DNA from 2 places in the Clostridium zhoujianii genome. Region 2 is predicted to be linked to the other one. Evidence: a T-box and tRNA genes for the amino acid it is inferred to sense, from the RefSeq annotation. Region 2 holds a T-box; the other holds one or more tRNA genes.
What was found. A T-box is a leader RNA that pairs with one kind of tRNA and senses whether it is charged. The one in region 2 lies ahead of thrS (threonine--tRNA ligase), so its partner is inferred to be a tRNA-Thr.
Positions count from the first base shown of each region.

Region 1: it has a tRNA-Thr gene. The T-box ahead of thrS (threonine--tRNA ligase) is inferred to sense a tRNA for this amino acid. The anticodon was not compared.

Region 1 covers NZ_JBPUTF010000003.1:25,075-47,079, reverse strand. Annotated here, with positions in the region: gene tuf (elongation factor Tu) at 1-520, opposite strand, end outside; gene fusA (elongation factor G) at 709-2,775, opposite strand; gene rpsG (30S ribosomal protein S7) at 2,853-3,323, opposite strand; gene rpsL (30S ribosomal protein S12) at 3,470-3,847, opposite strand; gene ACSYT2_RS14935 (L7Ae/L30e/S12e/Gadd45 family ribosomal protein) at 3,908-4,144, opposite strand; gene rpoC (DNA-directed RNA polymerase subunit beta') at 4,297-7,830, opposite strand; gene rpoB (DNA-directed RNA polymerase subunit beta) at 7,852-11,568, opposite strand; gene rplL (50S ribosomal protein L7/L12) at 11,851-12,216, opposite strand; gene rplJ (50S ribosomal protein L10) at 12,255-12,758, opposite strand; ribosomal protein L10 leader region at 12,796-12,923, opposite strand; gene rplA (50S ribosomal protein L1) at 12,966-13,655, opposite strand; gene rplK (50S ribosomal protein L11) at 13,708-14,133, opposite strand; gene nusG (transcription termination/antitermination protein NusG) at 14,218-14,739, opposite strand; gene secE (preprotein translocase subunit SecE) at 14,771-14,992, opposite strand; gene rpmG (50S ribosomal protein L33) at 15,044-15,193, opposite strand; gene tuf (elongation factor Tu) at 15,371-16,564, opposite strand; tRNA gene ACSYT2_RS14880 (tRNA-Thr) at 16,626-16,701, opposite strand; gene sigH (RNA polymerase sporulation sigma factor SigH) at 16,780-17,421, opposite strand; gene ACSYT2_RS14870 (NYN domain-containing protein) at 17,495-18,007, opposite strand; gene rlmB (23S rRNA (guanosine(2251)-2'-O)-methyltransferase RlmB) at 18,022-18,903, opposite strand; gene ACSYT2_RS14860 (Mini-ribonuclease 3) at 18,924-19,340, opposite strand; gene cysS (cysteine--tRNA ligase) at 19,388-20,788, opposite strand; gene ACSYT2_RS14850 (proline--tRNA ligase) at 20,804-22,005, opposite strand, start outside.
Region 2 covers NZ_JBPUTF010000003.1:143,466-150,516, forward strand. Annotated here, with positions in the region: gene ACSYT2_RS15465 (O-acetylhomoserine aminocarboxypropyltransferase/cysteine synthase family protein) at 1-791, shown strand, start outside; gene thrS (threonine--tRNA ligase) at 859-2,790, opposite strand; T-box leader at 2,911-3,114, opposite strand; gene ACSYT2_RS15475 (methyl-accepting chemotaxis protein) at 3,254-5,266, shown strand; tRNA gene ACSYT2_RS15480 (tRNA-Leu) at 5,392-5,475, shown strand; tRNA gene ACSYT2_RS15485 (tRNA-Gly) at 5,480-5,554, shown strand; tRNA gene ACSYT2_RS15490 (tRNA-Gly) at 5,561-5,634, shown strand; gene ACSYT2_RS15495 (HNH endonuclease signature motif containing protein) at 5,741-6,145, opposite strand; gene ACSYT2_RS15500 (hypothetical protein) at 6,347-7,021, shown strand.

The DNA of each region.
Region 1 (22,005 bases), 110 kb from region 2:
AACCTGTAACTACTGGAATATCATCTCCAGGGAAGTTGTATTCGCTTAATAATTCTCTTACTTCCATTTCTACTAATTCAAGTAATTCTGGATCGTCTACCATATCTGCCTTGTTTAAGAATACTACGATATAGTCAACACCAACTCTTGATGCTAGTAGTATATGTTCTCTTGTTTGAGGCATTGGACCATCTGCTGCTGAACATACTAGGATTGCTCCATCCATTTGTGCAGCTCCTGTAATCATGTTCTTAACATAGTCAGCATGTCCTGGACAGTCAACGTGAGCATAGTGTCTGTTTGCAGTTTCATACTCAACGTGTGAAGTATTGATTGTAATACCTCTTTCTTTTTCTTCTGGTGCCTTATCTATTGCAGCGTAATCAAATGCTTCAGCAAAACCTTGCTTTGATAATACTGTTGTAATAGCTGCTGTAAGTGTTGTCTTACCGTGGTCAACGTGACCAATTGTTCCAATATTTACGTGGGGTTTATTTCTTTCGAATTTTTCCTTTGCCATTGTAAATTCCTCCTTGTATAAACAATTAATTAAAGAACCTTTTCGTCAATATTATAACTTATATAGATTCCAATATCTAGTTTTATTATTGAACTTTTCCTACTTCATCGTCTTGCGACTCCATCGGCGTAACTTCCCTCAAGCCCAAGGTACAGTGCTACATTTAAGTAGCACCTTATTTATATAAATTACTTGCTTCTCTCGCCAGCAATTTTTTCTTGAATACTCTTTGGAACTTCTTCGAAGTGGTCGAATACCATAGCGTAAACTCCTCTTCCTTGAGTTCTTGATCTTAAAGTAGTAGCATAACCGAACATTTCTGATAATGGTACGAAGGCTCTAATAACTTGAGCACCATTAACAGCTTCCATTCCTTCCATTCTACCTCTTCTTGAGTTAATGTCACCTATAACATCACCCATGTATTCTTCTGGAACAGTAACTTCAACCCTCATTGTAGGCTCAAGTAGTACTGGTTCTGCTTTTGCCATAGCATTTTTGAATGCCATTGATCCAGCAATTTTAAATGCCATTTCCGATGAATCGACTTCATGGTATGAACCGTGTACTAACTTAACCTTAAAGTTAATAACGTTATACCCAGCGATTGTACCAGTTTTAGCTGCTTCTTGTATACCTGCATCTATTGCTGGAATATATTCTTTTGGAATAGCTCCCCCAACAACTGCATTTTCGAATGTGTATTCGCCTTCTGTTGGTTCCATTTCAATAACAGCGTGACCGTATTGTCCCTTACCACCAGATTGCTTAGCATACTTAGCTTCTGCCTTAACAGCTTTTCTAATTGTTTCTTTATATGATACTTGTGGAGCTCCAACGTTACACTCAACCTTGAACTCTCTTTGAAGTCTATCAACTATGATATCTAAGTGAAGCTCACCCATACCAGCGATGATTGTTTGACCTGTTTCTTGATCAGTCCAAGTTTTAAATGTTGGATCTTCTTCTGCAAGCTTAGCTAATGCTAATCCCATCTTTTCTTGACCAGCTTTAGTTTTTGGCTCTATAGCTATATTTATAACTGGTTCTGGGAATTCCATTGATTCTAGAATTATTGGATTATTTTCAGCACATAAAGTATCACCAGTTGTAGTGTTCTTAAGACCTATAACTGCTCCTAATTCTCCAGCTTCTAATGATTCAACTTCTTCTCTATGGTTAGCATGCATTTTAACAAGTCTACCGATTCTTTCTTTCTTACCCTTTGTTGAGTTAAGAACATAAGAACCACTTTCCATAACACCTGAATAAATTCTAGCGAACGCAAGCTTACCTACGAATGGATCAGTAGCAATCTTAAATGCTAAAGCTGACATTGGTGCTTCATCTGAAGCTTCTCTTGTGTCTGCTTCTCCTTCAAGATTTGTTCCATCAACTGCAGGTATATCTATTGGTGATGGTAAGTAAGCAACAACACCATCAATCATTTGTTGAACACCCTTATTCTTGTAAGATGATCCACAAATACATGGGTAGATTTCATTAGCTATTGTAGCTTTTCTTAATGATGCATGTAGTTCTTCTTCAGTGATTTCTTCACCTTCAAGATATTTCATCATTAACTCTTCATCAGTTTCAGCAATAGCTTCTATCATTGCTCCTCTATACTCTTCTGCTTGGTCTTTTAATTCTGCAGGAATTTCTTCCTCTCTCATGTCAACACCAAGATCATCATAGTACATAATAGCAACGTTTCTTATTAAGTCTATCATTCCCTTAAATTGATCTTCTGCACCTACTGGTATTTGTATTGGAACTGCATTAGCTTTTAATCTATCTCTTACAGTGTTAATACATCTAAAGAAATCAGCACCTGTAGCATCCATCTTATTAACATATATCATTCTTGGTACACCATACTTATCTGCCTGTCTCCAAACAGTTTCAGTTTGTGGCTCAACTCCACTCTTAGCATCAAGAACTGTAACAGCTCCATCAAGAACTCTTAATGATCTTTCAACTTCAACTGTGAAGTCTACGTGACCTGGAGTATCAATGATATTTAATTCATGATCTTTCCAGAAACAAGTTGTAGCAGCAGAAGTAATTGTTATACCTCTCTCTTTTTCTTGTTCCATCCAGTCCATTTGTGAAGCACCTTCATGAGTTTCTCCTATTTTATGTGTCTTACCAGCATAGAACAGTATACGCTCAGTTGTCGTAGTTTTACCGGCATCAATATGAGCCATTATTCCGAAGTTACGGAACATATTTAAAGGATATTTTCTAGCCATTTATATTCCTCCTCTCAACGAGTTATTATTAAATTCGAGAAAACTGTTTTGGTAAAAGAACCAAAACAGTTTTTCTATTAGTATCTGTAGTGAGCGAAAGCCTTGTTTGCTTCTGCCATCTTGTGAGTATCTTCTCTCTTCTTAACAGCGGCGCCTGTGTTATTAGCTGCATCTAATAATTCTCCAGCTAATCTTTCACACATAAGCTTTTCTCCTCTTTTTCTAGCAGCAGCTAGCATCCATCTGATACCTAGAGTCTGTCTTCTTTCAGCTCTAACTTCTATTGGAACTTGATAAGTTGCTCCACCTATTCTTCTAGCTTTAACTTCTAGTAAAGGCATTATGTTGTTCATTGCTTCTTCAAAAACTTCTAACGCATCCTTACCAGTCTTTTCCGCCATAATTTCAAATGCATCGTAGCATATTTTTTGTGCTACTCCCTTTTTACCATCTTCCATTATACCGTTTATAAGCTTTGTAACAACCTTTGACTTGTACATTGGATCTGGTAATACATCTCTCTTTGCTATATGTCCTTTTCTTGGCACTTTTCTTCCCTCCTTAACATACTAATTTAAGTTCATCGGTACTCGGTATTCTTTCATACCGCAAAGTGCTAACTTCTTCATCTATATAAACTTAACTTATAAATCTATGTAAACGCTGAAGATAAGCACTACATTTGGTTAAGAGCCTATTTTTTCTTAGGTCTCTTAGCTCCATACTTTGATCTTCCTTGCATTCTGTTAGCTACTCCAGCGCAGTCTAATGCACCTCTTACAATATGGTATCTAACACCAGGAAGGTCCTTAACTCTACCACCTCTTATTAGAACAACACTATGTTCTTGTAAGTTGTGTCCTACACCACCAATGTATGCAGTAACTTCATATCCATTTGTAAGTCTTACTCTTGCAATCTTTCTTAACGCTGAGTTAGGCTTCTTTGGAGTAGTAGTCTTAACTACAGTACAAACACCTCTTCTTTGAGGACAATCCTTAAGTGCTGGTGAATTTGAAGTTGTAGCAGCTACTTTTCTTCCTTTTCTTACTAATTGGCTAATAGTTGGCATTTTTTCACCTCCTGAATTTTATTTATCTATTTAAATTATAAAAAGATAAAACAAGTTTAATTACAGCAATAATGCAACAGAAGATTCTACTTCTATTCCACATATTCTGCCCAATTCTTTCTTTGTCTCAACGGATTCAATTCTAATATTATGTTCATCCACTAAATCCATTAAGGGTGCGATTAACTTACAATCTACATCTTTTGCTACGTATAAAACTTTGCCTTCGCCATTTTTGATAGCTTTCGTACATTGTTTTATACCAATAACTTTTTTTCCTACAAGTCTGTCTAACATGGGATCCCTCCTCATAGTAAACTCATGAAGACAAAGTAATTAGCTTCATCTTCATGAAATCATTTAGACAATCATACTGTAGTGTATTTCTAAAAATCACACATTCGTATTTTATCATTTAAGCATACACATGTCAATAAAATTACATTGTATTATTCTGCCGTATTCGCAGCCTCATCTTCTATTAAATCATCCTCTACATCAAGCCTTACAGATCTATATCTCATCATGCCTGTTCCTGCTGGAATTAGCTTACCAATGATTACATTTTCTTTCAGACCAACAAGTGGGTCAATCTTACCTTTAATTGCAGCCTCTGTAAGTACTCTTGTTGTTTCTTGGAATGATGCTGCTGATAAGAAACTATCAGTTGCTAAAGCTGCTTTTGTAATACCAAGTAAAACTTGTTCACCCTTAGCCTCTTCTCCACCTAATTCTCTTATTTTAGCATTTGCTTCTTCAAAATCAAATATATCTATCATAGTTCCAGGAAGTAGTTCTGTATCTCCAGAATCACTTACCTTAACTTTTCTAGTCATTTGTCTTACAACAACTTCTAAATGCTTATCGTTAATATCAACGCCTTGAAGTCTATAAACCTTTTGTACTTCTGAAAGAAGATATCTTCTAGCTCCATCAACACCCTTGATATTCATAATATCATGCGGATTAACTGAACCTTCTGTTACTTCATCTCCAGCTTCAATAAGATCATCGTTGCTTACCTTTAATCTTGAACCGAAAGGAATATCGTAACTTCTTTCTTCTCCATCAGCACTCATAACGTGAACTATTCTCTTCTTCTTAGTATCCTCGACTCTTACTGTACCTGTTATTTCACTAACTATAGCAAGACCCTTAGGCTTTCTAGCTTCAAATAATTCCTCTACTCTTGGAAGACCTTGAGTTATATCAGCACCGACAACACCACCAGTATGGAATGTTCTCATTGTAAGCTGCGTTCCAGGCTCTCCTATAGATTGTGCAGCTATTATACCAACTGCTTCACCTATGTTAATCTTTTTAGCAGTAGCCATGTTCATACCATAACATTTAGCACATACACCAATTTTACAATTACATGTAAATACTGATCTAATCTTTACTTTCTTAATGCCTGTAGCTACTATCACTTCTGCCATATCTGAGTCAACATATGAGTTCTTTTCTGCAACTAACTCCCCACTAGTTGGGTGTAAAACATCTTCTGCAAGATATCTACCTGTCAGTCTTTCTTTTAAGCCTTCGATTACTTCATTACCTTCTTTAATCTCAGCTACTACCATACCATCATCAGTACCACAATCCTCATCTCTTACGATAACATCTTGTGAAACATCAACAAGTCTTCTAGTTAAGTAACCAGAGTCTGCTGTTTTTAATGCAGTATCAGCATTACCTTTTCTCGCACCGTGAGTTGATAAGAAGTACTCAAGTACGTCAAGGCCTTCTCTAAATGATGCTCTGATTGGTAACTCTATAATCTTACCAGATGGACTTGCCATAAGTCCTCTCATACCTGCTAATTGCTTGATTTGTGACTTAGAACCTCTGGCTCCTGAGTCAGCCATCATATATATTGGATTAAATTTATCCAAGCTTGCCATTAAAGTATCAGCTACTTCTTCAGTTGTCTTGGTCCACTTTTCTATAACTCTTTCATATCTTTCTTCATCTGATATGAAACCTCTTTTATACATCTTTTCAATTTTTTCAATTGTTTCATCAGCATCTTTTAATAGATCGTACTTAGCTTTTGGAACGATCATATCTGATGCTGCTACTGTAATAGCTCCTATTGATGAATAGTGGTATCCTAATGCTTTTATCTTATCAAGCATTATTGATGTATCTGTTGGTCCATGCTTTAAATAACACTTATCTATTATAGTTCCTAAAGATTTCTTTGTAACTAAGAAGTCAACTTCTAAGTTGAATTTTTCATCTTCCTTGCTTCTATCAACAAATCCTAAATCTTGTGGAATAGATTCATTAAATATAATTTTACCTACTGTTGTTTTAATTATTCCGGAAGATTGAACTCCATTTTCTACTCTAGTCATCTTAACAAAGATTTCTGCGTGAATAGCTATTTCTTTTACTTCATAAGCCATTATAGCTTCTTCTTTAGAGTAGAAATGCTTTCCTGCCCCCTTAGCTCCATCCTTATCCATTGTTAGATAGTATGAACCTAAAACCATATCCTGTGTTGGTACACAAACTGGTTTACCATCAGAAGGCTTCAATATATTTCCTGCAGCTAACATTAAAAATCTTGCTTCAGCTTGTGCTTCTACCGATAGTGGTACATGGACAGCCATTTGGTCTCCATCGAAATCCGCGTTATATGCTGTACATACAAGTGGATGAAGTTTTATTGCTCTACCTTCTACTAATACTGGTTGGAAAGCTTGAATTCCAAGTCTGTGTAACGTAGGAGCACGGTTAAGTAAAACTGGATGATCTGCAATAACTTCTTCAAGTACATCCCATACTTGTGGCATTACTCTTTCAACCATTCTCTTAGCGCTCTTTATATTATGAGCAACTCCATCTTCAACTAGCTTTTTCATAACAAATGGCTTAAATAATTCTATAGCCATTTCTTTCGGAAGTCCACATTGATACATTTTTAATTCAGGCCCTACAACGATAACTGATCTACCAGAGTAGTCAACTCTCTTACCAAGTAAGTTTTGTCTGAATCTACCTTGCTTACCCTTAAGCATATCTGATAATGATTTAAGAGGTCTGTTTCCAGGACCTGTAACAGCTCTTCCTCTTCTTCCATTATCTATTAAAGCATCAACTGCTTCTTGAAGCATTCTCTTTTCATTTCTAACAATTATGTCAGGCGCACCTAAATCTAATAACTTCTTAAGTCTGTTATTTCTATTGATTACTCTTCTATAAAGATCATTTAAGTCTGATGTAGCAAATCTTCCACCATCTAATTGAACCATAGGTCTTAAATCTGGTGGAATTACAGGTATAACATCTATAATCATCCATCTTGGATCATTGCCAGACTTTTTAAATGATTCTATTACTTCAAGTCTTCTTATTACCCTAACTTTCTTTTGACCAGTACTAGTTTTTAAATCTTCTTTTAATTCTATTGATTGTCCTTCTAAGTCAATCTCACCAAGAAGTTGTTGTACTGCTTCAGCTCCCATACCTGCTACGAAACTTTCTTCTCCGTATTTATCTGCTGCTTCTCTATATTCCTTTTCATTAAGAAGTTGCTTCTTTAATAGCGGAGTTTCCTTTGGATCAATAACTACATATGAAGCAAAATATAATATTTTTTCAAGCGCTCTTGGTGACATATCAAGGATTAATCCCATTCTTGATGGAATCCCTTTGAAATACCAAATATGAGATACTGGGGCAGCAAGTTCTATATGCCCCATTCTCTCTCTTCTTACTTTAGCTTTAGTAACTTCTACGCCACATCTGTCGCAGACGATACCCTTATATCTTACTCTCTTATACTTACCACAGTGACATTCCCAATCCTTCATTGGTCCAAATATTCTCTCACAGAAAAGACCATCTCTTTCTGGCTTTAATGTTCTGTAGTTAATTGTTTCTGGTTTTTTAACTTCACCCCTTGACCATTCTCTTACTTGTTCAGGGGATGCTAAGCCAATTTGTATAGCATCAAAATTATTCAATTCAAACAAGGGTATATCCTCCCTTCAAAATTAGTGTTCGTCATTAAAATCATCAAGTTCTAAATCCTCTTTTAATCCGTCTAACTGGAAGCTTTCAAAATCTTCGTCTTGATCTCCATCTATTTCTGATTCTTCTTCGGCTACTTCAAAACTTTCATCTAGTTCAACTACTGGCGATGAAATAAGTTCTTCAGTCCCCTCTATATTAACTTCTATATTTTCCATATCGTCTTCTGCAAGTTCTTTTAATTGAACTTCTTCATTCTCTTCATTTAAAACTTTTATATCTAAACAAAGGGCTTGAAGTTCTTTTATAAGAACCTTAAATGATTCTGGAACCCCTGGTTCTGGGATATTTTCACCCTTAACTATCGCTTCATACGTTTTAACTCTACCAACAACATCATCTGACTTAACAGTTAAAATTTCTTGTAGTGTATGAGCTGCTCCATAAGCTTCTAGTGCCCAAACTTCCATTTCACCAAATCTTTGACCACCAAATTGAGCTTTACCTCCAAGTGGTTGTTGAGTTACTAATGAGTATGGACCAGTTGATCTAGCATGTATCTTATCATCAACTAAGTGAGCTAGTTTCAAGATATACATTATTCCAACTGTAACTTCATTATCAAATGCTTCTCCTGTTCTACCATCATATAAAACAGTTTTACCATTTGCATTGTATCCTGCCTTTTCAAGACATTCTTCGATATCACTTTCTGTTGCTCCATCAAATACTGGTGTAGCTATATGCCAACCAAGTTGACTCGCTGCCCAACCTAAGTGAACTTCAAGTACCTGACCAATATTCATACGAGAAGGAACTCCTAATGGATTTAAGCATATTTGTAGTGGTCTACCATCTGGTAAGAAAGGCATATCTTCTTCTGGAAGTACTCTTGAAATAACCCCTTTATTACCATGACGTCCCGCCATCTTATCTCCAACTGAAATCTTTCTCTTTTGAGCTATATAACATCTTACAAGCTCGTTAACTCCTGGATTTAAATCATCGCCATTTTCTCTAGTAAATACCTTGATATCTACTATTATACCAGCTTCACCATGAGGAGCTCTTAATGAAGTATCTCTAACCTCTCTTGCTTTTTCACCAAAGATAGCTCTTAATAATCTTTCTTCAGCAGTCAGTTCTGTTTCTCCCTTAGGAGTAACCTTACCAACAAGAATATCCCCTGATCTTACTTCAGCACCAATTCTTATTATTCCTCTTTCGTCTACATCTTTAAGCGCATCTTCACTTACATTAGGAATATCTCTTGTTATTTCTTCTGGTCCAAGCTTAGTATCTCTTGCTTCACATTCGTATTCTTCTATATGAATTGAAGTAAATACATCTTCTCTTACTAATTCTTCAGAGATAAGCATAGCATCCTCATAGTTATAACCTTCCCAAGTTATGAATCCCATTCTGATATTCTTACCTAATGAGATTTCTCCTAAATCTGTAGATGGTCCATCTGCTAACACTTGGTTCTTAAATACTATTTCACCAGTTTCAACTATAGGTCTTTGATTTATACACATACCTTGGTTACTTCTTGTGAATTTAAGTAATCTATAAGTATCAGTACCACCGTCAGAATCTCTCTTTACTCTTACTTCGCTTGCACTTACATAAGTAACAACACCTGCATTCTTCGCTTTTGGAAGAACTCCTGAGTCAACAGCAGCCTTAAACTCTATACCAGTACCAACTATCGGTGCCTGTGGCTTTAATAAAGGAACTGCCTGACGTTGCATGTTTGAACCCATCAGTGCTCTTGATGCATCATCATTCTCAAGGAAAGGTATCATTGCTGTTGCAACCGAAACAATTTGTCTAGCAGATACGTCCATTAAATCAACATCTTGTGCTGGAACAACAAATATATCTTCTTGATTTCTAACTGTAATTTTCTTATCTACAAAGTGACCATTTTCATCTAATGGTTCCTTAGCTTGTGCTACTAAGTACTGATCTTCTTCGTCAGCTGTGAAGTATCTTATCTCATCAGTTACCTTTCCATTTTCTTTATCAACTATTCTATATGGTGTTTCTATAAACCCATACTCATTTACCCTGGCAAATGTTGCTAATGAGTTAATTAGACCTATATTTGGGCCTTCTGGCGTTTCTATAGGACACATTCTACCATAATGAGAATGGTGAACGTCTCTTACTTCGAAACCAGCTCTTTCTCTTGAAAGACCTCCTGGTCCTAATGCTGATAATCTTCTCTTATGAGTTAACTCAGAAAGAGGATTGATTTGGTCCATGAATTGTGATAACTGTGAACTACCAAAGAATTCTTTAATAGCTGCAGCTACTGGTCTTATATTAATTAACATTTGAGGAGTGATTGCTTCTTGGTCTTGAATAGTCATTCTTTCTTTAACTACTCTTTCCATTCTTGATAAACCAATTCTGAATTGATTTTGTAAAAGCTCTCCTACAGATCTTAATCTTCTATTACCTAAGTGATCAATATCGTCAACATTACCTATTCCATATGCTAATCCTATTTCATAACTAATTGTTGCGAATATATCATCTTTTATTATATGTTTCGGTACTAATCTACCTATATTCTTCTTAATTTCTTCCTTTATTGAATCAATATCAGAGAAATTATCAAGAATTTCTTTTAGAGTTGGGTAATGAACTAATTCTTTTATGTTTAAATCTGATATATCAAATGAGATATGTTTATTTATATCTACAAAATGATTTCCTATTACTCTAATAGTTTTATCTTCTACTAAAACATCTACTGAATTTACTCCAGCATTTTGAATTTCTTCTGCCATTAATCTGCTGATTTTTTGGCCTTGTTCTACCATTACTTCCCCAGTTGACGGGTTCACTATATCACTTGCTGCCACTTGATTTGCAATTCTCAAGTTTAATGCAAGTTTCTTATTGAACTTATATCTTCCTACTCTTGATAGATCATATCTCTTCGCATCGAAGAATAGTGAATCTATTAATGATATTGCACTATCAACCGTTGGAGGTTCCCCTGGTCTTAATCTCTTATAAATTTCTAATAAAGCTTCTTCTCTAGTCTTTGTATTATCCTTTTCTATTGAAGCTCTGAATCTTTCTTCTTCACCAAAATAATCAAGTAGTTCCTGATCATTTCCTATACCCATCGCTCTAGCAAGTATTGTTATTGGAAGCTTTCTTGTTTTATCGATTCTTACGTATATAATATCATTAGAATCTGTTTCATACTCTAACCAAGCTCCTCTATTAGGTATAACAGTTGATGAGAATAGCTTTTTACCACTCTTATCTCTACTATAACTATAGTAAACTCCTGGCGATCTTACTAATTGGCTTACGATAACTCTTTCAGCACCATTAATAATAAAAGTACCTTGTTCAGTCATTAATGGGAAATCTCCCATAAACACTTCTTGCTCTTTTATTTCTCCTGTTTCATTATTCTGTAATCTTACAGAAACCTTTAGTGGTGCAGCATAAGTAGTATCTCTCTCTTTACACTCTTCCACTGAGTACTTGATATTTTCCATATCAAGTTTGTAGTCAACAAATTCAAGCACTAAATTACCTGTGAAATTGCTTATAGGATTAACATCATGAAATACTTCATGAAGCCCTTCTCTTAAGAACCATTCATAGGAATCTAACTGTACTTCAATTAGGTTTGGCATGTCAATTACATCATTAACCTTACCAAAACTCATTCTTGTTCTTTTTCCAACTTGGACAGGATGTACCATGAATTTTCACCCCTTGTATAAACTAAAATAACCAAAAACACACTTTCCCTAAGGACTTTTATGTTTTCGGAGAACATCATCATCTTAGTATAACCATTTTTTTGACGGTTATACGTTTTTTACCATTATATTATAATTATCCATAATAAATAGTACATTTAATGATACTACCATATCAACATTTTAATGTCAATATTTTTTTATAATCACATTGAAATTTATTATATAGTTTTAGGCAATAAAAAAGGTGCTAATATAGCACCTTTTTTATATTAAGTAAAATTACTTAACTTCTACTTCAGCTCCAACTTCAGCTAATTTAGCCTTGATGTCTTCAGCTTCTTCTTTAGCTACAGCTTCTTTTAATGTCTTAGGAGCTCCGTCAACTATTTCCTTAGCTTCCTTTAATCCTAATCCAGTAATTTCTCTAACTACTTTTATAACCTTGATCTTTTGAGAACCAGCACTTGCTAATACTACATCGAACTCAGTCTTTTCTTCTGCTGCAGCACCTGCAACAGCACCACCAGCAACTGCAACTGGAGCAGCAGCGCTAACACCGAACTCCTCTTCGCAAGCTGTTACTAATTCATTTAATTCTAAAACGCTCATTTCTTTTATAGCTTGAATGATATCTTCTCTTGTCATTTTAATTGCACCTCCAAAATTACTTAAACATGTTTTAATTATTCAGCTGAGTCAGCTTCTTTTTTCTCTTTTATTGCATTTAATAAGTATGCAAGGTTTGATAATGGAGCCTTGATACTTCCAAGAAGTTTCGCAATAAGAACTTCTTTTGATGGTATTGAAGCAAGTTGTGTAACCTTTTCTTTGTCAAAGATTTGTCCTTCAACAATACCTGCTTTTAATTCAAGTTTCTTATGGTCCTTAGCAAAGTCATTTAAAACTCTTGCTGGAGCAGTAGCATCTTCATAACCGAATGCTATTGAAACTGGTCCTTCTAAGTATTCTTCAATACCGTCTAAACCTAATTCCTTTGCTGCTAATGTCACTAAAGAATTCTTGTAAACTCTATATTCTATACCTGCTTCTCTTAAGTTCTTTCTTAGTTGAGTATCTTGTTCAACAGTAAGACCTTGATAGCTAGCAAGAATAACAGATTGTGACTTTTCTAATTTTTCCTTAATTTCAGCAACTTTTGCTTGCTTTAATTCTCTATTCTTGTTCATTACTGTGTGTCCACCTCCTCACAGTTTTTAACTGCTTTATTGTATTAATAAAGGTCTTCCCGTAGACAATGGAAGACCTATAATAAACATTATATTCTACCCTCGGTAGGATGATTTACATTATGCTTTCGCACCTACTGTCTACGGAATATTATTCATTTTTCACAACGAATTAGATTATATCAGCTTAATTATATTAAGTCAATACTATTCTAAAACTTTTGTTGGGTTAACCTTTGCTCCAGGTCCCATAGTACTTGAAACAGTTACTGATTTAACGTATTGTCCCTTAGCTGCTGCTGGTTTAGCCTTAATTAAAGCTTCCATTAGAGTGTGGAAGTTCTCTTGTAACTTTCCAGCTCCAAATGATTTTTTACCGATTGGGCAGTGTACTATAGCAGTTTTATCTACTCTGTACTCAACCTTACCAGCTTTAATATCTGCAATTGCCTTAGCAACATCAAATGTTACTGTACCTGATTTTGGGTTTGGCATTAATCCCTTAGGTCCTAATACTCTACCTATTCTACCAACAACACCCATCATATCTGGAGTAGCTACAACTACATCGTAGTCGAACCAGTTTTCTGATTGGATCTTTTGAACCAATTCTTCTGCTCCAACAAAATCTGCTCCTGCTGCTTCAGCTTCCTTAGCCTTATCTCCTTTAGCAAACACTAATACTTTAACAGTCTTGCCAGTTCCGTTTGGTAAAACAACTGCTCCTCTAACTTGTTGATCTGCATGTCTTGGATCTACACCAAGTCTTACGTGTAACTCGATAGTTTCATCGAAGTTAGCCTTTGCAGTCTTTACAGTAAGCTCTAAAGCTTCTGCAGGAGTGTATAAAGCATTTTTATCTATTAACTTTGCACTTTCAACATATTTTTTTCCCATAATAAGCCTCCTTCGTGGTAATAGCGGCCTTGACCTCCCACATTTTTATGAATTACTCTTCGATAGTTACGCCCATACTCTTAGCTGTTCCTTCGATCATGCTCATAGCAGTCTCGATTGTAGCAGCATTTAAATCTGGCATCTTTAATTCTGCGATCTTTCTTATTTGTTCCTTAGTTATCTTACCAACCTTAGTTTTGTTTGGTACTCCTGAACCGCTTTCTAATCCTAATTCTTTCTTGATTAGTACTGCAGCTGGAGGAGTCTTTAAGATGAAACTAAAAGATCTATCTTGGTAAACTGTAATTACTACTGGTATTATTAATCCAGCTTGATTTGCAGTTTTAGCGTTAAACTCCTTACAGAATCCCATTATGTTTACACCATGTTGACCTAATGCTGGACCAACTGGTGGAGCTGGTGTTGCCTTACCTGCTGCAAGTTGAAGTTTTATCATTCCAGTTACTTTCTTAGCCATTTGTTATTCCTCCTATACGGTGGTGATTACGGACTTAAAGTCCTCCCACTTAATTAACATTAGTCTTATAATTTATGTAAATTACTAAACTAACTTCTCAACTTGATTAAAGTCTAATTCAGCTAGAGTTTCTCTGCCGAACATATCTACTGATGCCTTTATCTTGTGCTTTTCAATGTTTATTTCTTGAACTAAAGCAACAAATTCTCTTAAAGGCCCTGAGATTACTCTCACACTTTCTCCTACTTCTAAATCGATATCCTGTGGTAGTTCAACAACTCCCATAGATTCAACCTCTTCATCAGTAAGTGGAACTGGTTTTGATCCAGGTCCAACGAAACCAGTAACTCCTCTTGTATTTCTAACTACATACCAAGATTCGTCTGACATCAACATTTTTACTAGTACATATCCCGGGAATTTTTTCTTTAAGGAAACTTTTTGCTTACCATCTTTTTCTTCAACGACTTCTTCCATCGGAACTTGAATATCAAGTAACAATTCTTGAAGGTTTCTGTTTTCGATAGTCTTCTCAATAGTAGCCTTAACTTTATTTTCATATCCAGAATATGTATGCACTACATACCATCTTGCTCTTTCACTCATATTCTTTCGGTGATAATCACCCAAACCTCCCTTACTTAAGTTTCAAAATCACTTCAAAGAGGTTTTGAAAAATATAATCTAATCCACCAACATAAACAATGTATATTAGTGAGACTATAGCAACTGCAATTAATGCCTTTTTAGTATTTTTCTTAGAAGGCCAAGATATTATTCTTATTTCAGACTTAATCCCTCTAATAAAGTTTAATATGCCACCTTTTTTAGTAGCTTTTACATTACTATTTACAGCCATTTTTTTCACATCCTTAAATTTTGTAAGTATGTGTCTTCACTTAATTGCTAATTATTTAGTTTCTCTATGAAGAGTGTGCTTCTTACAGAATCTGCAATACTTTTGCATTTCTAATCTGTCTGGGTTATTCTTCTTGTTCTTCATTGAGTTGTAGTTTCTTTGTTTACACTCTGTGCATGCTAAAGTTATCTTTACTCTCACGGTCTGCACCTCCAGTTATTCGTATATATTTTAAGAGACAATTCTCTTACTGTTTCAACTAATTACGTAATTATGATTTACTTTATGACATTATCATAAAAGTTGTCTACTGTCAATATGATGTTCCTTTGTAAAGGACTAGGTATTAATACCCAGTCCTCTATTAAAGGTAAATTCTTATTCTGTTATGCTAGTAACAACACCAGAACCTACAGTTCTTCCACCTTCTCTGATAGCGAATCTTAATCCTTCATCCATTGCTACTTGAGTGATTAATTCAACGTTCATATCGATGTGGTCTCCAGGCATAACCATTTCCATACCATCTGGTAATTTGATTGATCCTGTAACGTCTGTTGTTCTGAAGTAGAATTGTGGTCTGTATCCATCGAAGAATGGAGTATGTCTACCACCTTCTTCTTTCTTAAGTACGTATACTTGACCTACGAACTTCTTGTGTGGGTGTACTGAACCTGGCTTTGAAAGTACTTGACCTCTTTCGATATCAGTTCTTTGAACACCTCTTAATAATGCTCCGATATTATCTCCTGCTTGCGCTTCGTCTAATAACTTTCTGAACATTTCGATTCCAGTTACTACAACCTTCTTCTTTTCTTCACTTAATCCAACTACTTCTACTTCGTCTCCTACGTGAAGAACTCCTCTTTCAACTCTACCAGTTGCAACTGTTCCTCTACCAGTGATTGTGAATACATCTTCTACTGGCATTAAGAATGGCTTATCTGTTGCTCTTTCTGGAGTTGGAATGTAGCTATCTACTGCTTCCATTAATTCCATGATGCACTTAGTTGCTTCTTCGTCTGTTGGGTTTTCTAATGCTTTTAAAGCTGAACCTGTAACTACTGGAATATCATCTCCAGGGAAGTTGTATTCGCTTAATAATTCTCTTACTTCCATTTCTACTAATTCAAGTAATTCTGGATCGTCTACCATATCTGCCTTGTTTAAGAATACTACGATATAGTCAACACCAACTCTTGATGCTAGTAGTATATGTTCTCTTGTTTGAGGCATTGGACCATCTGCTGCTGAACATACTAGGATTGCTCCATCCATTTGTGCAGCTCCTGTAATCATGTTCTTAACATAGTCAGCATGTCCTGGACAGTCAACGTGAGCATAGTGTCTGTTTGCAGTTTCATACTCAACGTGTGAAGTATTGATTGTAATACCTCTTTCTTTTTCTTCTGGTGCCTTATCTATTGCAGCGTAATCAAATGCTTCAGCAAAACCTTGCTTTGATAATACTGTTGTAATAGCTGCTGTAAGTGTTGTCTTACCGTGGTCAACGTGACCAATTGTTCCAATATTTACGTGGGGTTTATTTCTTTCGAATTTTTCCTTTGCCATTGTAAATTCCTCCTTTATTCTTCAATAAACTTTGCCTAGCGTTTTCTATTTCTCTTCTTAGTGGAGCTCACGATCGGGATTGAACCGACGGCCTCCGCCTTACCAAGGCGACGCTCTACCTACTGAGCTACGTGAGCACTCATATATTGACTTTTTCTCAATATACCAATTATAAAGTTTACTACCATTTATTTTATTTGTCAACAAAAAGTTAGCTACTTTAAATCTAAGCATTTTTCAAGCTTACGCTTAACTCTTTGTAGCGCATTATCAATGGATTTTGCATGTCTATCTAAATCACAAGCAATCTCTTGATATGACTTTCCATCCAAGTAAGATGTAAGTACTTCTAATTCTAGATCAGAAAGTACCTTGGCTATCTCATCCTCTATATGATTCATCTGTTCTTGACTTATAACAAGTTCTTCTGGATCTGTTATTCTAAATCCAGCTAATACATCTAATAGTGTTCTATCAGATTCTTCTTCATAAATCGGCTTATTTAAAGAAACATAAGTATTTAAAGGAATATGTTTTTGTCTCGTTGCCGTCTTTATGGCAGTGATTATTTGTCTTGTAACACATAATTCAGCAAAAGCCTTGAAGGATGTAAGTTTATCAGGCTTAAAATCTCTTATAGCCTTGTAAAGCCCTATCATCCCTTCTTGATATATATCCTCTTTATCAGCTCCAATTAAAAAATAAGACTTAGCCTTTGACTTCACGAAATTCTCATACTTAGAAATAAGATATTCTTGAGCTCTAGTATTCCCGTTTTTAGCTTCTAATACAACTTCTTCATCTAACTTCTCTTCAAATTCTGAATAAATACCCTCTGAATACCCTTTATTAAACACTTCTCCCCCTCCGAACCTTGGCTAATGTATAATTCAAATTATACCCTACCGAATTCTCGCAAGTCAAATCATTTCAACGACTTCTACGAATTTCCTCTAGCTTTTTTAAAACATCAAAATCTATATTGTCCTGTAAGTGATTTTTATAGGGAACTTTATTTTTTTCAGTCTTTTTACGAATTATATCTTCCGTCTCCATTACTTCGTTATAAAATTCTAATGAAGATACTCTAACTGCCCCTCTTTGAAATATAGTCTGCTGTTCCAACCAATCAGATGTAACAACATAAACCTCATATCTTCTACCTAAATTATGTACTTCTCTTTCAATATAACTATCTGCTGTTTCTCCATCCTTAGTAAAAACTATAGATAAATTCTTATTGATTTCTTCTTTATTCTCTAAATTTCCTGCTACTTTATGGCCATCAAATACTAAAATAACCCTACAATCGCTAAATGATCCATAATTATGTAATATATCAATTAAACTTTGTCTAGCCCCATCAAAATTGTTATTTTTATTATCTTTTAGGTTTGGCCAGCTATTTAAAACATTATAACCATCTACAAATACTATCTTCACATAGATTCCCTCATTTATTCTTTTAATCTGCCCTTTAATACTTCATACATCATTATACCACCTGCAACAGAGGCATTTAAAGAGTTAATCTTCCCTATCATTGGGATTCTAACAAGCTTATCACATTTTTTTAATGTTAATTTTGATATTCCTCTTCCTTCGCTTCCTATTATCAAAGCACAGGCTCCAGAGAAATCAACTTCATAGCTATATTCTCTTCCTTCTATATCCGCACCATATACCCATAACCCAGCGTTCTTTAACTCATCAATAGCAGTATTAATATTTGTAACCTTCGCTACTTTAACGTGTTCTATAGCTCCAACAGATGATTTGTATACAGTTGATGTTATTCCTACATTTCTTCTCTTTGGAATAATAATACCGTGTACTCCACAAAGTTCTGCTGTTCTTATTATTGATCCAAGATTATGAGGATCCTCTAATTCATCTAATACTATTACAAATGGATCTTCATTTTTTTCCTTAGCTGCATTTAATATATCAGCTACTTCAAAATATTTATAAGGTGTAACCATTGCTATAACACCTTGATGTACAGCCCCATTGCACATTACATCTAGCTTTTTTCTATCAACCTCTTTTATTACAAGTTTTCTTTCCTTAGCTAACCCAATAATTGCATTTATAGATCCTTCCATCTGACCTTTTGCTATATATAATGCTTCTATTGTTCTGTCACCCTTTAGAACTTCACTTACTGCATTTCTACCGATAATTAGATCTTCTCTTTCCTCACTAACTTTAACATCTTTAATATCTATTTGTTTATTTCTATTATTCTTAGCTTTTACTTCTCTATTATTTTTTTCTTCCTTATTACCTTTAACTACTCTATCTTTATTTTTTGTATTTCTATTAAATTCTTTTTTCATTTACTTCACTCCTTATAAACTTAACTGTTTACAATCTCAATACTTTTATTTAGCACATATTTTAACCGTTCTTTCTCACCGACTAAATATAGATATCCAACTAAGGATTCAAAACCTGTTGCCATCCTATAATCTCTTACATCTGCATTTTTAGGTACTGTTGCTGATTTGGTATTTCTTCCTCTTTTGAAAATATAAGCTTCTTCCTCTGTTAATTCATCTTCTATCACATGCATTATCATTGATTGAGCTTTAGCTTTAACAAAACTGATTGCTGCCTTATGCATTTTATGAGCTGATAATTCAGTGTTTGATGATAATACATAACTTCTTATGAAAAGTTCATAAACTCCATCTCCAACTAAAGCAAGTTGTAATGGGTTTAACATTCTAGCTTCATTCTTACTGAATTCTCTTTCTCTTAAATCCTCTAACATATGTATTCTCCTTTAAATAAGGGCTGCAAAACTGCAGCCCCTTCTTTTTAATTAACCTTTTTCCACCTTACCCCTTGTGGTGTATCTTCAAGGATTATTCCCCTAGCTTTTAAATCATCTCTTATCTTATCCGCTAAAGCAAAATCCCTGTTTTTTCTGGCATTTTGTCTATCTTCTATTAATGCTTCTATTTCATCTTCAAGGCTTCCCTTTGTTGACTTTTGAAGTATTCCTAGTGTACCACCAAGTTCTCTTATTAATTCTAATGCTTTTGTAGCAAGTTCTCTTGAGGATTCAATTGTTACATTAGTATTTGTGTCCTTAGATAATTCAAAGAGCACAGAAATCGCATCAGCTGTGTTAAAGTCATCATCCATTTTCTCAATAAACTTTTCTCTATATTTATTTAGTGAATCTAGATACATCTTTTCCTGATCATTCATTTCATCTCTAGATACTTCATCAATTAAATTTTCTAAATTCCCTATAGCATTATATAATCTTTCAACAGATGCTTTAGCTGACTCTAATAAATCCTCACTAAAGTTTAATTGTATTCTATAGTGACCTGATAATAATAAGAACCTTACAACATCAGCATCATATTCTTTTAATATATCTCTTGCAGTTAAAAAGTTATTTAATGATTTAGACATTTTTTGATTATTAACATTTAAAAATGCTGAATGTAACCAATAATTTGCAAATGGCTTTCCTGTTAACGCCTCACTTTGTGCTACTTCATTTTCATGATGTGGGAAGGATAAATCCATTCCACCTGCATGAATATCGATTGTATCACCTAATAACTTCTTTGCCATACATGAACATTCTATATGCCATCCTGGTCTTCCCATTCCCCAAGGACATTCCCAAGCTGGTTCTCCTGGTTTTTGAGACTTCCATATTGCAAAATCCATAGGATCTTTCTTTCTTTCATCTACATTTATTCTCGCACCTGCCTGCAAATCATCCAAGTTCTGCCCTGATAGCTTACCATACTCCTCAAACTTTTTCGTACTAAAGTAAACATCTCCATCAACTTCGTATGCATACCCCTTTTCGATTAGTCCCTCAACAAACTCAATTATATCTTGGATGTATTCGGTAGCCCTAGGATTTACAGTTGCTCTTTCTATATTTAACGCATCTGCATCTTTGTAATACTCACTAATATACTTATCTCCTACTTCTTTTACTGTAGTATCTTCAGCATTAGCCTTATTAATCATTTTATCATCTATATCAGTAAAGTTTTGTATAAATTTAACCTTATACCCTCTATATTCAAAGTATCTTCTGATAGTATCAAATATAATAAAAGTTCTACCATTACCTATGTGGAAAAAGTTATAAACAGTAGGTCCACAAACATACATTTTAACCTCTCCAGGTGTAATAGGAATAAATTCTTCTTTTTTTCTAGTCAGAGTATTATATAGCTTCATTCTTCTCCTCCTAAATTACTTTATTGTTAGATTATTTTTCATAAACTCTGCTTTTACTCTATCGCAGACTTCTTCAATCTTAACTAATTCGTTATCTCCGCCTGTTCTTAGTTTAAACTCCACAGCACCTTCAGATATCTTTTTACCAACTGTAACTCTCATTGGTATACCTATGATTTCTGCATCTTTAAACTTAACCCCTGCTCTTTCATTTCTATCATCCATTACTACATCAACACCTAATGCTTTTAGTGAATTATATAACTCATTTGCAACCTTCATTTGTTCTTCATCTTTTATGTTCACTGGAATCACTGATACATGATATGGTGCCACTGCCAAAGGCCATACAATTCCATTTTCATCATTGTGTTGCTCAATTATTGATGCCATTGTTCTTGTTACACCTATCCCATAACACCCCATTAAGAATGGTTTTTGCTTTCCATTTTCATCAATAAAGTTGGCGTTCATAGCTTCTGAGTACTTAGTTCCAAGCTTGAATATATGACCTACTTCTGTTCCCCTTGAAATAGTAACCTTGTCGCCACATACTGGACACTCTTCACCAGCTGTTATATTTCTATAATCCCCAACTTTCCCTTCAAAATCTCTACCATAATTAACATTTTCAAAATGATATCCTGTTTCATTAGCACCAACTATAAAGTTATACATGTTGGCTACTTCTTCATCTACTAGTAATTCATCTACCTTTATTCCAATTGGCCCTGCAAACCCTACTGCAGCTGATGTAGCCCCATAAACTTCTTCAGAAGTTGCCATATCTAAATTAATTACTTCACCTAATGCATTAGTGACTTTAACTTCATTAACCTCTCTGTCTCCTCTAACCATTACTGCAACAATCTTACCATCAGCATTAAATATTAGAGTTTTAGCAAAGCTTTTTTCATTAGTATTAAAGAATTTAACTAAATCTTCAATAGTCTTAGCATTTGGAGTCTCAACCTTATTAACTTCTTTTAACTCTTCTTTCTCAGCTTTTTCTGGAGTTGAAGGAGCCTTTTCAATGTTAGCAGCATAATCACAATGATTACAGAACACTACATCATCTTCACCAACTTCTGATTTAACCATAAATTCTGCTGAATTTGATCCACCAATTGCACCTGAATCTGCTTCTACACACTTTGCATCAAGGCCGCATCTATTAAATATCTTTACGTATGCATCATGCATCTTGTTATATGAAA
Region 2 (7,051 bases):
TACTTGATATAGAGAAGTTTGCAAAGATAGCACATAAGAATGATGTTCCTTTTATAATAGATAATACATTTGCGACACCAATTCTTTGTAGACCTATAGAGTTTGGTGCAGATATAATAATACATTCTACAACAAAATATATGGATGGACATGCAGTACAACTTGGTGGAGTGATTGTTGATAGTGGTAAATTTAATTGGGCTAATGGTAAATTCCCAGAGTTCACTGAGCCTGATGAATCCTATCATGGAGTAGTGTATACTGAGCAATTTGGAAGTGCTGCATATATTGCGAAGGCAAGGGTACAGCTTATGAGAGATTTAGGATGTTATCCATCAGCTCAAGATGCTTTCTTATTAAATTTAGGTTTAGAAACATTACCAGTAAGAATAGAAAAACATTGTAGAAATGCAGAAAAAGTAGCTGAATTCTTAAATGAATCAGATAAGATAGAATTTGTTAATTACCCAACACTTAAAAATAGTAATTATCACGATTTAGCTAATAAATATTTACCATTAGGTTGTAGTGGAGTAGTATCATTCTCCATTAAGGGTGGCCGTGAAGATGCAATAAGATTTATGGATGGACTAAAGTTAGCTTCAAATGCTGTCCATGTTGCAGATATTAGAACTTGCGTACTTCATCCAGCAAGCTCAACACATAGACAACTTACTGATAAGCAATTAGTTTCAGCTGGAATAACAGCTGGACTTGTAAGAATATCAGTGGGATTAGAGAACATTGAAGATATTATTGAAGATATTAAACAAGCATTAGATCAAGTTTAAAATAGTGGTTAAAATAAAGGGATAATATTCTGCATTGCAAAATATTATCCCTTTTATAGTTTTAATATTATCTTTCTTTATTTGCTATTTCAGTTAATAGTCTAGTTTCGAATTCTGCAAGTGATATGCTTCCTTCATCACCACTCTTTCTACTTCTTACTGAAACAGAATTTGTTTCTGCTTCCTTTTCACCTACTACTATGATATAAGGAGTTCTTTCTAATCTAGCTTCTCTTATCTTATATCCAATCTTTTCAGCTCTGTAGTCAGCTTCAACTCTTACACCCTTGTTTCTTAAAGACTTAACAACTAAATCAGCATAGTCATTGTACTTATCTGAAATTGGAAGAATCTTAGTTTGAACTGGTGCCATCCAAGTAGGGAATGCTCCAGCATACTTTTCAATTAAAGTAGCTATAGTTCTTTCATAACATCCAATTGATGATCTATGAATGATATAAGGAGTTTTCTTATTACCGTCTTTATCGATATAAGTCATGTTAAATCTATCTGCCAATGCAAAGTCAATTTGAACAGTGATTATTGTATCTTCCTTACCATGAACGTTTTTACATTGAATATCAAGCTTTGGACCATAGAAGGCAGCTTCACCAGCAGCTTCAACATATGGAATACCAATGTGATCTAAGATATTCTTCATTATTACTTGAGTTTCTTCCCAAGCTTTAGCATTGTTTATATACTTAACTTTATCAGTAGGATCCCACTTAGAGAATCTGTAAGATATATCTTCTGAGATTCCTAGAGTATCCATTACATAGTTAATTAAATCTACAACGCCCTTGAATTCTTCTTCAATTTGTTCAGGAGTAACTATAATATGACCTTCTGAAAGAGTGAATTGTCTAACTCTTGTAAGACCATGCATTTCTCCTGATGATTCATTTCTAAACAAAGTAGAAGTTTCAGCATATCTTATTGGAAGATCTCTGTAACTATGTTGTTCAGCATTATATATAGTGAATTGGAATGGACAAGTCATTGGTCTTAATGCAAGAACCTCATCATCCTTTTCTTCATCACCTAAAATAAACATACCATCTTTGTAGTGAGACCAGTGTCCTGAAACTTTATATAAGTCACTTTTAGCCATATATGGAGTCTTAGTTAATACATAGCCCCTTTTTTCTTCTTCATCTTCTATCCATCTTTGAAGAGTTTGGAATAACTTTGCACCCTTCGGCATGAATAGTGGAAGACCTTGACCTATATTTTCATTAGTTGTGAATATGCCTAATTCTCTACCTAACTTGTTATGGTCTCTCTTTTTAGCTTCCTCAAGAGCTTCTAAGTGAGCTTCTAAATCTGCTTTCTTTAAGAAAGCTGTACCGTAGATTCTTGAAAGCATCTTATTCTTTTCATCGCCTCTCCAGTATGCACCAGCAGTTCTAAGAAGTTTAATAGCTTTAACATTTTTAATTGACATTAGGTGGGGACCAGCACATAAATCAGTGAAATCACCCATCTTGTAGAATGATATAATTTCATCTTCTGGAAGATCATTAATTAATTCTACCTTATAAGGTTCATCTGCCATTAATTTTATAGCCTCATCTCTTGGAAGCTCAAATCTTTCTATAGCAGGGTTTTCCTTTATTATCTTTCTCATTTCATCTTCTAATTTTTCTAAATCTTCAGCTGTAAAAGCCACGTCTCTATCAAAATCATAGTAGAATCCAGTTTCTATTGATGGCCCTATAGCAAGCTTTGCTTCAGGGAATACTCTCTTAACAGCATATGCTAATACGTGAGAAATACTATGTCTTACAGCATCTTTTCCTTCTTGAGAATCGAAGGTACATATTGCAAGCTCCACATCTTCATTTACTATGTGACGAAGGTCAACAACTTCGCCGTTAACAATACCACAGCAAGCATTTCTAGCTAAACCTTCGCTAATTCCCTTAGCTATGTCAAGTACTGAAACGCCAGCTTCAAATTCTTTTACTGAACCATCTTTTAAAGTTACTTTAATCATTAAAAAATCTCCTTTCATTTATCTTATGGATATTAAAGAAAATAATTAGTAATCATAAAATTATTTTCTTATATATGCCTTAAATATAATTTTACAAAATAAAAAAACTTCAATCTCATATATAGAGACGAAGTTATATCCGTGGTTCCACTCTAATTACCTAAAAAATAGGTCACTTAAGGATATCGTAACGTGATATAGACGGACTTTATTAAGGTCACTCAGAGGTGGTCTTCGGTTAATTTTATCTAAGGATACTTTCAGCTGGGGTACCCTCTCTCTGGAAATAAAGATTTAACTTACTCTTCTCTTCAACGTTTTAATTATTATATGTATTAGCTTTAATTATAGTTATTTAATTTTTGAATGTCAATATTCTATTATAATTAACCATACTTTAACAGGAATATAATATTTTTGTTGTAATCTGCCATTAAAATAAAAGATAAATGGGAGGAGTAATATGAAATATAAATTTAAGAGCATAAAAAGTAAATTGTTAATTATACTATTACCTATTTTTATTGGAGGATTTTTATTAATTTCTTTGTTTGCATATCACTATTCAAAAGAAATATTGATAGAAAGTAATTTAAATATAATGGGCGAAATGACAAAGGTGGCTGCTGATAAAACTAATGTATATATCAATGAAGAATTAAACAGACTAGATCTTTTAGCTAAAAATTCTAAAGTGAAAGATGAGAATATAAATTTAAATGATAGATTAGGGGAGTTAAGATCGTTATTAGAAACAAACAATGAATTAGATATAGGAATTTCAGATTTATCTGGTAATGCAGTATTTTTTAATAGTGAGAGTAGAAATATAAAAAATACTAGGAATTTTATTTCGTCAATAAGTGGAAACTCAGAGATATCTACACCTTATTTCGATTATGATATTGGAAAAAAGATTATAGCATACTCAGTAGCAATAAAAGATTACAATGATGAGGTAATTGGTACTATAGTTTCTTACAAGGAAAGTAAGGAACTTGGTGAAATGATAAATTCAATTAAGTTTTTAAATACAGGAAATTCACTAATAATCGATAGCTATGGTAACTTTGTTGCAAGTAGCGATAAGAAATTACTATCAGATAATGAGAATATAATATCAATTCAGAGGGAAGGAGAAGATTTAGAAGCATTAAACAATATAGGTAAAGATATGGCTAGTGGCTATTCTGGAACTGGTGAATATCAATATAGCGGAACAGGAAGATACATAACGTATACACCAATAGGTAACACCGGATTATCCTTAGGAATATCAGTAGAAAAAGGTGATATATTAGAGAAACTTACATATTTAAAAGTAGCAAGTTTTACTGTAACTGTGGTAGTAACTTTATTAATAACGATAGTGATTATTTTATTTAGTTTTAATATTGGGGATACTTTAAAAAGAACTAAAGAATATGTACATATTATGTCAGATGGAGACTTTTCAGAAGAGGTTGATAAGAAATATTTAGAAGGTAGAGATGAAGTAGCAGATATATATAATAGTGTTAATAGAGCTAAGGTATCTATAGGGGGCATGATTTGTGCAGTTAAGGATACATCTGAAGGAGTACGAGCTAATGCAGATGTTCTTAATGAGATTTCTATGGAATTATCATCTTTAACAGAAAATATATATGTCGCGATAGGAGAGGTAGCTACAAGAGCTGGAGATCAATCAGCAGAACTTAATAGCATAGTAAATAAGCTTGAATATTTTAGCAAGAAGGTAGATGTAGTAAAAGAACATGTGAAGCAAATTAATCTGAAAGCCTTAGAGGCAAATAATGAAGCAATAAAAGGTAATGAAGATATGATGATTTTAGATCAGGGAATAATTAAATTTAGTAGTGATTTAGATAGCTTCATAAAGGATATAGATCATATAAATGTACATATTAAAAGAGTTAATGAAATTACAGATTTAATTAATAATATATCTGAACAGACTAATTTATTGGCTTTAAATGCAGCGATTGAAGCAGCTAGAGCAGGAGAAGCTGGTAATGGCTTTGCTGTAGTAGCAGATGATATAAGAGTTTTGGCTGAGAAGAGTAAAGAGTCATCTAAAAATATATATAATATTTTGAATGAGTTAATGAATAGAATTAAAGGAGTAGTTATTGGAAGCGAGGCTATAAAATCAGAAATTAAATTTCAGAGGAAAAGTGTAGATATAGCCTTAACATCATTTAAAGGAATATCAGATTCAGTTAATGGAATAACACCTAAGATAATAGAGATAAAAGAGGCTTTTGATAATATAATTGGTAGTAGGGATATAATAATAAATACTATTGAAGTAATAGCATCATCATCTGAGGAGATTTCAGCAGCGACTGAAGAGGTAACAGCATCAGCAATAAATCTTAGTCAAACTAGTGATGCAGTGGAAGTAAGTTCAAAACTTTTATTAGGAAAATCAACAGATTTAATGGAGCAAGTTAAAATATTTAAGGTTAAATAGAAGTGGAATTAGCTATATAACTAAGGAATTTATATAAAATAAAAAGTGGTTTTAAAGAACTATTTTTTATTTTATAAATATATTGATTTTTTTGGTAATACCAGTATATAATATGAGTATGGTAAGCAGATGTGGCGGAATTGGCAGACGCACTAGACTTAGGATCTAGCGCCTTTGGCGTGGGGGTTCGACTCCCTTCATCTGCACCAATATGCGGAAGTGGCTCAATGGTAGAGCGCCACCTTGCCAAGGTGGATGTTGCGGGTTCGAGTCCCGTCTTCCGCTCCATAATATGCAGGTATCGTATATCGGTAATACTCCAGCCTTCCAAGCTGGAAAGGTGGGTTCGATTCCCACTACCTGCTCCAATAAAAAAAGTAGCTCATATAGAGCTACTTTTTTGTTATATCCAACTATAATTAAACGAATTAATTATAGTTGGTAGTATAGAAATAATAAATAAATAGAATAATATTAATATATATTTTGAATGAGTTTTTGAATTTGTATATTTTCAAGGATTTCCTCAGTATAAAGAGTACCTCCCATAATAGCTAGTACAATATCATCCTTTTTATATCCCTCTTTAAATATTTTAATATTACGAGTAATCCTTTTTAAGGTGTTCAAAGATACATTTAGTATTACTCCAAGTTCTTTAAAGGAATAATAATCTTTAGGTAAGATTTCATAAAGTTTATTTTGTAGTTGAATTTTATATTTTATATCTACTTCAATAGAGTGATGGGGTCCGTCTTTACCACGGTGATGTTTTTCGCAAAGATATTTATAATTTAGTTCTATATCGAATCCACCTTCACACCTATGAACAATATGATGAATATCAGCTTTTTCATTACAAATTTCACAAAAGAACAATAAGTTACCCCCTTTATTTTTATGTATTTATTATATAGTAAATTATTTGCTAATTCAATTTGATAAATAAGCCAGAAAAATATTCTGAATATTGATTCACTTAACCATTTGGCAATACCTTGTTAAATTGTAGAAAAGTATTGAAAAAAGGTTATAATATACTATATAATATATTATATAGTAGAAAGAAGGGTGATAAGGATGAGGCAAAGTTATAATTCCTTTAAATATTGGGAAAATCTTATAAGCGAGAACAAGACAATAAGAGGACATATGTTTATGCAGAATCCACCAAAGGATAAATCACTTTATATTCATACTCTTATTTTTAGTAAGAACAATGGTATAGATAATATTTATGCGTATTTTCCAGATGTAAAAGCTCTTCTTGGATATATTCAATATTCATTTTTACAAGAGGCCTTTTATAAATGGATTTATGGGAAGAATAGGATAGTAACAAAGATCCCATCGGAACCTGTAGATAAAATAATACATGGTGGATTAGTAAAGGGTAAGATAACAAAAGAAGAGGCTAACTTAATGTTGGGTTATTATAGAAGATTAACGAGGATGTGGGATATACCTAAAGATAGGGTTATTTCTGAGTTAATGAAATTTGCACGAGACTTTAATAAAACTTGGGTGGGTGACAATAAAGAATTCCTATATATTAAGATATTTAAAAACACTGAAGATTTAGGAAGGTTTGTACTAGACTCAACTATGATGACAAGTAATTCAGATGAATTTGAAAGAAAAACAGGTGTGAGCATCGATGAGTGGAAGATAATCTGTAAAGGTGCAGTAAAAAACAAACATTTAGGAGAAAAACTCCAAAAAGTTCTTCAAAAAAATTTAACAGAAGTAATATAAAAAATGTATTATAGCATCTTGACTTATAAA